One region of the Streptomyces sp. NPDC014891 genome, then DNA from elsewhere that is predicted to be linked to it. Evidence: riboswitches for the same ligand, from Rfam matches in the RefSeq annotation. Region 1 holds a riboswitch; each other region holds the start of a gene.
The links. A riboswitch is a leader RNA that binds a small molecule or an ion and turns the genes downstream of it on or off. The one in region 1 is predicted to bind thiamine pyrophosphate.
Positions count from the first base shown of each region.

Region 2: it holds a riboswitch for thiamine pyrophosphate, as region 1 does, so the genes downstream of both, thiC (phosphomethylpyrimidine synthase ThiC) here and ACF09E_RS15610 (thiamine ABC transporter substrate binding subunit) in region 1, are expected to answer to the same signal.
Region 3: it holds a riboswitch for thiamine pyrophosphate, as region 1 does, so the genes downstream of both, thiO (glycine oxidase ThiO) here and ACF09E_RS15610 (thiamine ABC transporter substrate binding subunit) in region 1, are expected to answer to the same signal.

Region 1 is NZ_JBIBWF010000005.1:63,222-66,491, forward strand. It holds gene ACF09E_RS15605 (ABC transporter permease) at 1-783, opposite strand, end outside; gene ACF09E_RS15610 (thiamine ABC transporter substrate binding subunit) at 822-1,916, opposite strand; TPP riboswitch at 2,014-2,124, opposite strand; gene rlmN (23S rRNA (adenine(2503)-C(2))-methyltransferase RlmN) at 2,154-3,260, opposite strand.
Region 2 is NZ_JBIBWF010000011.1:71,803-75,072, reverse strand. It holds gene ACF09E_RS28675 (hypothetical protein) at 1-62, shown strand, start outside; gene thiC (phosphomethylpyrimidine synthase ThiC) at 125-1,918, opposite strand; TPP riboswitch at 1,912-2,058, opposite strand; gene ACF09E_RS28665 (YibE/F family protein) at 2,130-3,270, shown strand, end outside.
Region 3 is NZ_JBIBWF010000009.1:69,155-72,424, forward strand. It holds gene thiS (sulfur carrier protein ThiS) at 1-123, opposite strand, end outside; gene thiO (glycine oxidase ThiO) at 120-1,466, opposite strand; TPP riboswitch at 1,464-1,577, opposite strand; gene ACF09E_RS24940 (NAD(P)/FAD-dependent oxidoreductase) at 1,711-2,895, shown strand; gene ACF09E_RS24945 (Rv2175c family DNA-binding protein) at 2,993-3,270, shown strand, end outside.

The DNA.
Region 1 (3,270 bases):
CGCCACCATCCGCAGCGCCGTCTCCCGTCGGCGGACGGCCCGGGCGTGCACGGCGAGGACGGCGCCGACGGCGGCGAACTGCAGCATCGTGAGGACGGCCGCCGTGGTCAGGTCGAAGCGGACGACGGTCTGCCGGTAGATCTCCGTCTCCAGGGTGGAGTACGTGGAGCCGCCGAGGATCTCCACGACGGCGAAGGAGCTCGCCGTGAACAGGAAGACCATGAGCGCCGCCGCGGCCACCGAGGGGGCCAGCGCCGGCAGGGTCACCGTCCGCCACGCCCGCCAGCGGGACGCGCCGAGCACCCGGGCCGCCTCCTCCTGCCGCGGGTCCAACTGCGCCCACAGTCCGCCGACGGTCCGTACGACCACGGCGTAGTTGAAGAACACATGGGCGATCAGGATGGCCCAGACCGTGGTGTCGAGCCGTACGCCCCACAGCTCGTCGAGGAGGCCGCCGCGCCCGACGAGCGCCAGGAAGGCCGTACCGACCATGACGGTCGGCATCACGAAGGGCACGGTGACGACGGCGCGCAGCAGCACCTTCCCGCGGAACTCGAAGCGCGCGAAGACGTACGCGCCGGGCAGCGCGATCAGCAGGGTGAGACCGGTGGAGGCGAGCGCCTGCCAGAGCGTGAACCACAGGACGTCGAGGATCTCCGGCCGGCTCAGCGTCTCGCCGAACCGGCCGAACCGCCACAGCCCGTCGACCCGGAGCCCGCGCTCGACGATCGAGACGACGGGCCAGGCGAAGAAGAGCGCGAAGAAGGCGACGGGCAGGGCCATCAGGCCGAGCCGCGCCGCGCTTCCCCGGCGGTCGGGGACTACTTCAGAACGAGTGACGACCACTGCTGGATCCACGGGTCACGCTTCTCGGCGATCTTCTCGGGCGCCATGGTCTCCGGCTTGTCGATCACGACGCCGTGCTTCGTGAACAGCTCGGGCAGGGCCGCGTCCTTCGCCACCGGGTTGACGAACATCTGGAGCGGCATGTCCTCCTGGAACTTCTTGGAGATCAGGAAGTCGATCAGGGCCTTGCCGCCCTCGGGGTTCTTCGCGCCGTTCAGCAGGCCCGCGAACTCGGTCTGCCGGAAGCAGGTCCCAGTGGACACCCCGGTGGGGGCGGTCTTCGGCTGCGGCTCGGCGTAGAGCACCTCGACCGGCGGGCTGGAGGCGTACGAGACGACGAGCGGCCGGTCGCCCTTGGCCTGCTTGCCGCCGGCGGAGCCGGAGAACTCCTGGTTGTAGGCGAGCTCCCAGCTGTCGACGGTCTTGACGCCGTTGGCCTTGAGCTTCTTCCAGTAGTCCTGCCAGCCGTCGTCGCCGTACTTCGCGGCCGTGCCGAGGAGGAAGCCGAGGCCCGGGGAGGAGCGCTCGGGGTTCTCGACGACGAGCAGGTCCCGGTACGCGGGCTTCGCCAGGTCGTCGAAGGTCACCGGCGGCGCCAGCTTCTTGTCGGCGAAGTACTTCTTGTCGTAGTTGACGCAGATGTCGCCGGAGTCGATCGGGGTGACCCGCTGCTCCTTGTCGAGCCGGTACGCGGCCGGGACACCGTCGAGGCCCTTCGCGGCGTACGGCACGAAGATCCCGTTGTCGAGGGCGCGGGACAGCAGCGTGTTGTCGACGCCGAAGAAGACGTCGCCCTGCGGGGAGCCCTTGGTCAGGATCTCCTTGTTGACGGCCTCGCCGGCGTCGCCGCTCTTCAGCACCTTGACGGTGAAGCCGGTCTGCCGGGTGAACGCGGCCAGCACCTCCTTGGAGGCGTTGAACGAGTCGTGGCTCACGAGGGTCACGGTCTTGGGCGCGGGCGCGCCGGACGGGCCGGACGCCTTGCCGGCGTCGTCCGCGCCGCAGGCGGCGAGGGTGGTGACGCCGAGCGCCGCGACGAGCGCGGCGGCGGCGGCCTTCTTGATGCTCACCGGAATGGTGCTCACTGAGATTCCTCCTGGGTGTGACCAGGAAGAGACGCGGCCCTGCCCACGACCGGCGGACCGGACGCGGGCAGGGCGCAACAGCTTGAGTTAACGACCGAACTTCCTACCCAGAATGACCTGGGCAAGGTTCAGAGGGTCTGCGGTCCTACGGTGACCGCACTCTCAGCGCTGTGGCGCTCCCCTGTCGGAATATGGAGATGTGTTCGACCTCAGAGTACAAGGTCAGCGTTCGGCGGCCGCCAGCTGTCCACAGGCACCGTCGATCTCCTGGCCCCGGGTGTCCCGCACGGTCACCGGCACGCCGTGGCGGGCGATGGCCTCGACGAAGGCCTTCTCGTCCTCCGGACGCGAGGCCGTCCACTTCGAACCCGGCGTCGGGTTCAGCGGGATCAGGTTCACGTGGACCCGGCGCCCCTTGAGCAGTCGGCCCAGCAGGTCGCCGCGCCACGCCTGGTCGTTGATGTCCCGGATGAGCGCGTACTCGATGGAGATCCGGCGGCCGGACTTCTCCGCGTACTCCCAGGCCGCGTCGAGGACCTCGCGGACCTTCCAGCGCGTGTTAACGGGCACCAGGGTGTCCCGGAGCTCGTCGTCCGGGGCGTGCAGCGAGACGGCGAGACGGCACTTGAAGCCCTCGTCGGCGAAGCGCAGCATCGCGGGCACCAGACCCACCGTGGACACGGTGATCCCGCGCTGCGAGAGCCCGAGGCCGTCCGGCTCGGGGTCGGTGAGGCGCCGGATGGCTCCGACGACCCGCTTGTAGTTCGCGAGCGGCTCCCCCATGCCCATGAACACGATGTTGGAGAGCCGCGCCGGTCCCCCGGGCACCTCCCCGTCGCGCAGCGACCGCATGCCGTCCACGATCTGGTGCACGATCTCGGCGGTCGACAGGTTCCGGTCGAGCCCGGCCTGCCCCGTCGCGCAGAACGGGCAGTTCATCCCGCAGCCGGCCTGCGAGGAGATGCACATGGTCACCCGGTCCGGGTAGCGCATGAGCACCGACTCGACGAGCGTGCCGTCGTGCAGCCGCCACAGGGTCTTGCGGGTGGTGTCGTCGTCGCACGAGATGTGCCGGACGACGGACATCAGATCGGGCAGCAGCTCCCCGGCCAGCTTCTCCCGCGAGGCGGCCGGGATGTCGGTCCACTCGGCGGGATCGTGCGCGTACCGCGCGAAGTAGTGGGTGGACAGCTGCTTGGCGCGGAACGGCTTCTCACCGATCGCGGCGACGGCCTCCTTCCGCTCGGCGGGCGTGAGGTCGGCCAGGTGCCGCGGCGGCTTCTTGGCTCCGCGGGGGGCGACGAAAGTGAGTTCTCCGGGCTTGGGCATGGTTCCCCCA
Region 2 (3,270 bases), on a different contig from region 1:
TGCCCTTCCTCCGCGACGTCCTCGCCGCCACCACCCCGCCCACCGGCTCCCCCGGCCCCTGACGCACCACCGGCCCGCGACTCCCCCGGGGTCGCGGGCCGGTGTGGTCGCCGGGCGGCGGGGGTCAGTCCGCCAGCGGGAGGTACACGCGGTTGCCCGTCGCCGCGAACTCGGCCGACTTCGCGGCCATTCCGGCCTCGATCTCGTCCGCCTTCAGGTCGCCGCCGTGCTCCCGGCGGATGTCCTGCGAGATCTTCATCGAGCAGAACTTGGGTCCGCACATCGAGCAGAAGTGCGCGGTCTTCGCGGGCTCCGCGGGCAGCGTCTCGTCGTGGAACTCGCGCGCGGTGTCCGGGTCAAGCGCCAGGTTGAACTGGTCCTCCCAGCGGAACTCGAAGCGCGCGTCCGACAGCGCGTCGTCCCACTCCTGCGCGCCCGGGTGGCCCTTGGCCAGGTCCGCCGCGTGGGCCGCGATCTTGTACGTGATGACGCCGGTCTTCACGTCGTCGCGGTTCGGCAGGCCCAGGTGCTCCTTGGGCGTGACGTAGCAGAGCATCGCCGTACCCCACCAGGCGATCATGGCCGCGCCGATGCCGGAGGTGATGTGGTCGTACGCGGGCGCGACGTCCGTGGTCAGCGGGCCGAGCGTGTAGAACGGCGCCTCCTCGCAGATCTCCTGCTGGAGGTCGATGTTCTCCTTGATCTTGTGCATCGGGACGTGCCCGGGGCCCTCGATCATCGTCTGCACGTTGTGCCGCTTGGCGATCGTGTTCAGCTCGCCGAGCGTGCGCAGCTCGGCGAACTGCGCCTCGTCGTTGGCGTCCGCGATCGACCCCGGGCGGAGCCCGTCGCCGAGCGAGTAGGTGACGTCGTACGTCGCGAGGATCTCGCAGAGCTCCTCGAAGTGCGTGTAGAGGAAGTTCTCCTTGTGGTGCGCGAGGCACCAGGCGGCCATGATCGAACCGCCGCGCGAGACGATGCCGGTCTTGCGGCGCGCGGTGAGCGGCACGTACGGCAGGAGCACGCCGGCGTGCACCGTCATGTAGTCCACGCCCTGCTCGGCCTGCTCGATGACCGTGTCCTTGTAGATCTCCCAGCTCAGGTCCTCGGCGCGGCCGTCGACCTTCTCCAGTGCCTGGTAGAGCGGCACGGTGCCGATGGGCACGGGGGAGTTGCGCAGGACCCACTCGCGGGTCGTGTGGATGTTGCGGCCGGTGGACAGGTCCATCACCGTGTCGGCGCCCCACTTGGTGGCCCAGGTCATCTTCTCCACCTCCTCCTCGATGGAGGAGGTGACGGCGGAGTTGCCGATGTTGGCGTTGACCTTCACCAGGAACCGCTTGCCGATGATCATCGGCTCGATCTCCGGGTGGTTGACGTTCGCCGGGAGCACCGCGCGGCCCGCGGCGATCTCCTCGCGCACGACCTCGGGGGAGACGTTCTCCCTGATCGCCACGTACTCCATCTCCGGGGTGATCTCCCCCCGGCGGGCGTACGCGAGCTGGGTCACGGCCCGGCCCTCGCGACCGCGGCGCGGCAGGCGCGGGCGGCCGGGGAAGACCGCGTCGAGGTTCTTGAGTCCCCCGCCGCGCGGCGAGGTGTGCTTGATGCCGTCGTCCTCGGGACGGGCCGGCCGGCCCGCGTACTCCTCGGTGTCGCCGCGCGTGATGATCCAGTTCTCGCGCAGCGGCGGAAGGCCCCGGCGTACGTCGGTGTCGACGCCCGGGTCGGTGTACGGGCCGGACGTGTCGTACAGCGTGACGTCCTTGCCGTTGGTGAGGTGCACCTGGCGGACCGGCACCCTGAGGTCGGGGCGCGAGCCCTGGACGTATCCCTTGTGCCAGCCCGGCGTGCGAGCGCCGTCGGCAGAGGTGTCGTTCTGCTCGGAGGCAGGCGTGCGTGCATCCTGAATGGTCATGAGACCGATCTCCCTACGCCGGCATTACCCGGTAACAGGTTCGGCGGTCGGCGCAGCCTCCTCCCGTACGTACATCGGTACGCGCGTACGGTGATCAGCGCCCTCTCAGCCCGGTGCTCCGAGCTCCCGCGTGTGCAAAGGTGCCACCACGCTAGCGTCATCCCTGGCGTGCTGAACAGTGGGCCCCTGCCGTTCTTGCGATGATCGGTCGGTGACTTCCCCCCGACAGACCCCCGAGCCGCACGGCCACGACCACGACCGCGGGCCCCACGAGCATGCCGCGCCGCATGCCTCGCACGGGCACGGTCCGGCACACGGATCCCATGGGCACAGCCACAGCCACGGGCCCGCGACCCCGGTGTCCCGGCATCTGCGCAGGGTCATCGCCGCGATCCTCATCCCCTTCGCCACGGCGGTCGTGGTCGGGCTGGTGGTGCTGTGGCCCGGTGGCACGCCCCCGCACGAGCGCACCGGCGTCGGCTTCGACCGGCAGACCGAGCAGGGCAGGGTCGTCTCGGTCCAGCAGGTCGACTGCGCCTCCGTGAACGCGGGTCAGGTGCCGCCCACCGGTGACACCTCGACGCCGGAGGGGCGCGAGGCGGTCAGGTCGCAGGAGGGGACGTGCGGGAAGGCGACGATCGAGGTCACCAGCGGTCCGGAGAAGGGGCGCACGTTCACCGAGATCGTGCAGCCCGACGCCCCGCGCCAACTGCACGAGGGCCAGGGCGTGGTGGTTGCCTACGCCCCCGACGCGCCGCGTGACCTGCAGTATTCGGTGACCGACGTGAACCGCAAGTTCCCGCTGGCGGTGCTGGCCGGGATCTTCGCGGTCGCCGTCGTGCTGGTCGGCCGGATGAAAGGCGTGATGGCCCTCGTCGCGCTGGTCGTGAGCTTCCTCATCCTGACGTTCTTCATCCTGCCGGCGGTCCTCGACGGGTCGAACCCACTGGTCGTGGCGGTGGTCGGATCGAGTGCGATCATGCTGATCGCCCTCTACATGTGCCATGGGCTCTCGGCCCGGACCTCGGTCGCGGTGCTGGGGACGCTGATCTCGCTCCTGCTGATCGGCCTGCTCGGCTCGGTGTTCATCGGCTGGGCCTCGCTGAGCGGCAACACCGACGACAACACCGGCCTGATCCACGGCCTGTACCCGGAGATCGACATGTCCGGCCTGCTCCTGGCCGGTGTGATCATCGGTTCGCTCGGTGTGCTCGATGACGTCACGGTCACCCAGACGTCGGCGGTCTGGGAGCTCAAGCAGGCCGATCCGGGCATGGGGCCGCGTGCCCTGTACCGGGCCGGCATCCGGATCGGCCGGGACCACATCGCCTCGGTCGTGAACACGCTGGTGC
Region 3 (3,270 bases), on a different contig from region 1:
CACCACCGTCTCGTTGAGGGCGGCGGCGACCCCGGACGGGGCCTTGGTGAGCGTCGCCACGAGGGCGCCGAGGGAGACGGGGCCGGAGAGCACGCGGGCCTCTCCGTTCACGGACACGTTCATGCGGGCTGCTCCTGACGTACGGGGGCGGGCGCGGCGGAGAACCGGCGCGGGGTGAAGGGGCGGGCCTCGTCGGGGAGGGCGCCGGTGGTGAGCACCTCGGCCATGACGTCGCCGGTGACGGGGGTGAGCAGGACCCCGTTGCGGTAGTGGCCGGTGGCCAGGTGCAGCCCGGGCAGGGCGGTGGGGCCGAGCAGCGGGGCGTTGTCGGGGGACGCGGGGCGCAGGCCCGCCAGGGTCTCGGTCAGCGGCAGCTCCGTGAGCCCGGGGACCAGCTCGTGGGCGTCGCGCAGCAGCTCGTACACCCCGCCCGCCGTCACCGTGGTGTCCCAGCCGAGCTCCTCGCTGGTGGCGCCGACGACGAGTTCGCCGTTCTCGCGGGGCACCAGGTAGACGTGGCTGCCCCGGACGACGGCCCGGACCGTCCGGGAGAGGAAGGGGGCGTACGGCGCGGGCACCCGCAGCCGCAGCACCTGGCCCTTCACCGGGCGCACCGGCGGCAGCACCTCGTCGGGCACGCCCGCGAGGCGGCCGCTCAGGCTGCCGGCGGCGAGCACGACCTGCTCGGCCGTCAGCTCCCGGCCCCCGGCGAGCACGACACCGTGCGCCCGGTCCCGCCGCACCGTCAGGCGCTCGGCGAGGGCGCGGTGGAAGACCACTCCGGCCCGTTCGCAGGCGACGAGGAGCGCGGCGGCGAGCCGGCGCGGATCGACCTGGTGGTCGCCGTCCACCCGGAGCCCGCCGCGCACCCCGGGGGCCAGCATCGGTTCCAGCCGGCGGCACTCGCGGCCGCTGAGCCACTCCGAGGCGAGTCCGCAGCGGCTCTGCAGGGCGTGCAGTTCGCGCAGATGGGCCCGGTCGTCGGCGTCGAGGGCGACGGCGAGCGTGCCGCAGGCGCGGTGGCCGACGTCGTGGCCGGTGGCCTCCTCCAGTTCGGCGACGAACGCGGGGTAGCGGGCGGCGGAGGCGAGGTTGAGCCCGAGGAGGGTCTCCTCGCCGTAGTGCAGTTCGGTGACGGCGGCGAGCATCCCGGCCGCCACGTGGGCGGCGCCGCCGCCGGGGGCCGGGTCGACCACGGCGGTGCGCAGGCCGCGCAGGGCGGCCCGCCAGGCCGTGACCAGGCCGATGATCCCGCCCCCGACCACGAGGACGTCGCTCCCGCGGACGTCGGACGGCCCGGCGGCGGGCGGTCCAGCGTCGGACGGCCCGGCGTCGGACGTTCCGGCGGCGGGCCGCGCGGCAGGCGGTCCTGCGGCGTCCGGCGTCCCGGCTCCCGGCGCGTGGTCCGCGGCCGCGCGGACCTCTGGCGCGTGCTCCTCTGGCGTGTGGACTTCGGAAGAACGCATGGGCGTCCAGCCCCTCCCTTCGCCGGCATGACCCGGATCAGGTTCGTACGGTCGGAGGCCGTCCCAGCCTCCCTCTCAGCCCGGTGCGTCCGGGCTCCCGCGAGTGCTTTACGCCCGACACACTAGCTTCCGCTCCGGGCCGGGCGCAGACCCCTCCCTTCCTGACGGTCCGTCAGATGCGTAAGGTGGTCGGGTGAGCGAGCAGAAGCAGGCACAGCAGCACGTCGTGATCGTCGGCGCCGGCATGGCGGGCGTCCAGACCGCCGTCGCCCTGCGGGAACGGGGCTTCACCGGCCCCGTGACCCTCATCGGGGCCGAGCCCCACCAGCCCTACGACCGGCCCCCGCTCTCCAAGGCCGTCCTCCTCGGCAAGGCCGAGGACTCCGCCTTCGACGTGGACTTCGACGAGCTCGGCATCGAGCTCCGCCTCGGCCTCGACGTCACCGGGCTGCGCGCCGCCGACCACGAGATCGACACCGAGGCCGGACCCGTCGCGTACGACGCCCTCGTCCTCGCCACCGGAGCCCAGCCGGTCACCCTGCCCGGCACCGACGGCGTCCCCGGCGTCCATCTGCTGCGCACCCTCGACGACGCCGTCCGGCTCGGACCCGTCCTGGAGCGCCGCCACGACGTCGTGGTCGTCGGCGCCGGATGGATCGGCGCCGAGTTCGCCACGGCCGCGCGCGCCGCCGGCTGCGCCGTCACCGTCGTCGAGGCCGCCGACCGCCCCCTCGCCGGAGCGCTGCCCGCCGAGGTCACCGCCCCCATGGCCGAGTGGTACGGCGAGAACGGCGCCGAACTCCTCACCGACGCCCGCGTCCACACGGTCGAACCCGGCGCACCCGGACGGGTCGTCCTCGCCGACGGCCGCGAGCTGCCCGCCGACGCGGTCGTCGTCGGCATCGGGGCCCGCCCCGCCACCGGATGGCTCACCGGCTCCGGGATCGCCCTCGACCCCGACGGCGCCGTCACCGCCGACGAGCGGCTGCGCACCAGCCTGCCCGACGTGTACGCGGTCGGGGACTGCGCCTCCTTCCCCTCCGCCCGCTACGGGCGGCGCCTCCTCGTCCACCACTGGGACAACGCCCTGCAGGGTCCCCGCTCCGTCGCCGCGACGATCGCCGGGGCGGACGCCGGCGAGGATCCCGGCCCCTACGACCCCGTCCCGTACTTCTGGTCCGAGCAGTTCGGCCGCTTCGTCCAGTTCGCCGGCCACCACGCCGACGCGGACGAGCTGCTCTGGCGCGGCGACCCGGCCGAGCCGGCCTGGTCCGTGCTGTGGCTCCGGGCCGGGGTCCCGGTGGCCCTGCTCGCCGTGGGCCGCCCCCGCGACCTGGCCCAGGGACGGAAGCTGATCGAGGCCGGGACCGCCGTGGACCCCGCCCGGGCCGCGGACCCCGCCGTCCCCCTCAAGGCGGCGGTCGCGTAGGGGGCGTCCCGCCGATCGGGCCCCGCCGTCCCCCTCGAGGCGGCGGTCGCGCGGGGCCCGACTACCGGCTGTCAGTCCGGGATGGCAGGCTTGTCCTGTGACCGAGATTGACGTGAAGATCGATGCGCTCGTCCCCGCCTGGCTCTATGTGCCCGACATCGCGGAGATGCTCGATGTCGAGGTGACGCGCGTGCGGCAGCTGATCAAGGAAGGCCAGCTCATCGCCGTGCGCCGTGGAGAGAACAACGCCCTGCAGGTGCCCGCCGCCTTCATCCAGGGCGACAGGATCGTCAAGGGCCTCGTCGGGCTCCTGACCGTGCTGCGGGACGACGGTTTCACCGACGAGGAGATGCTGGAGTGGCTCTTCACTCCCGA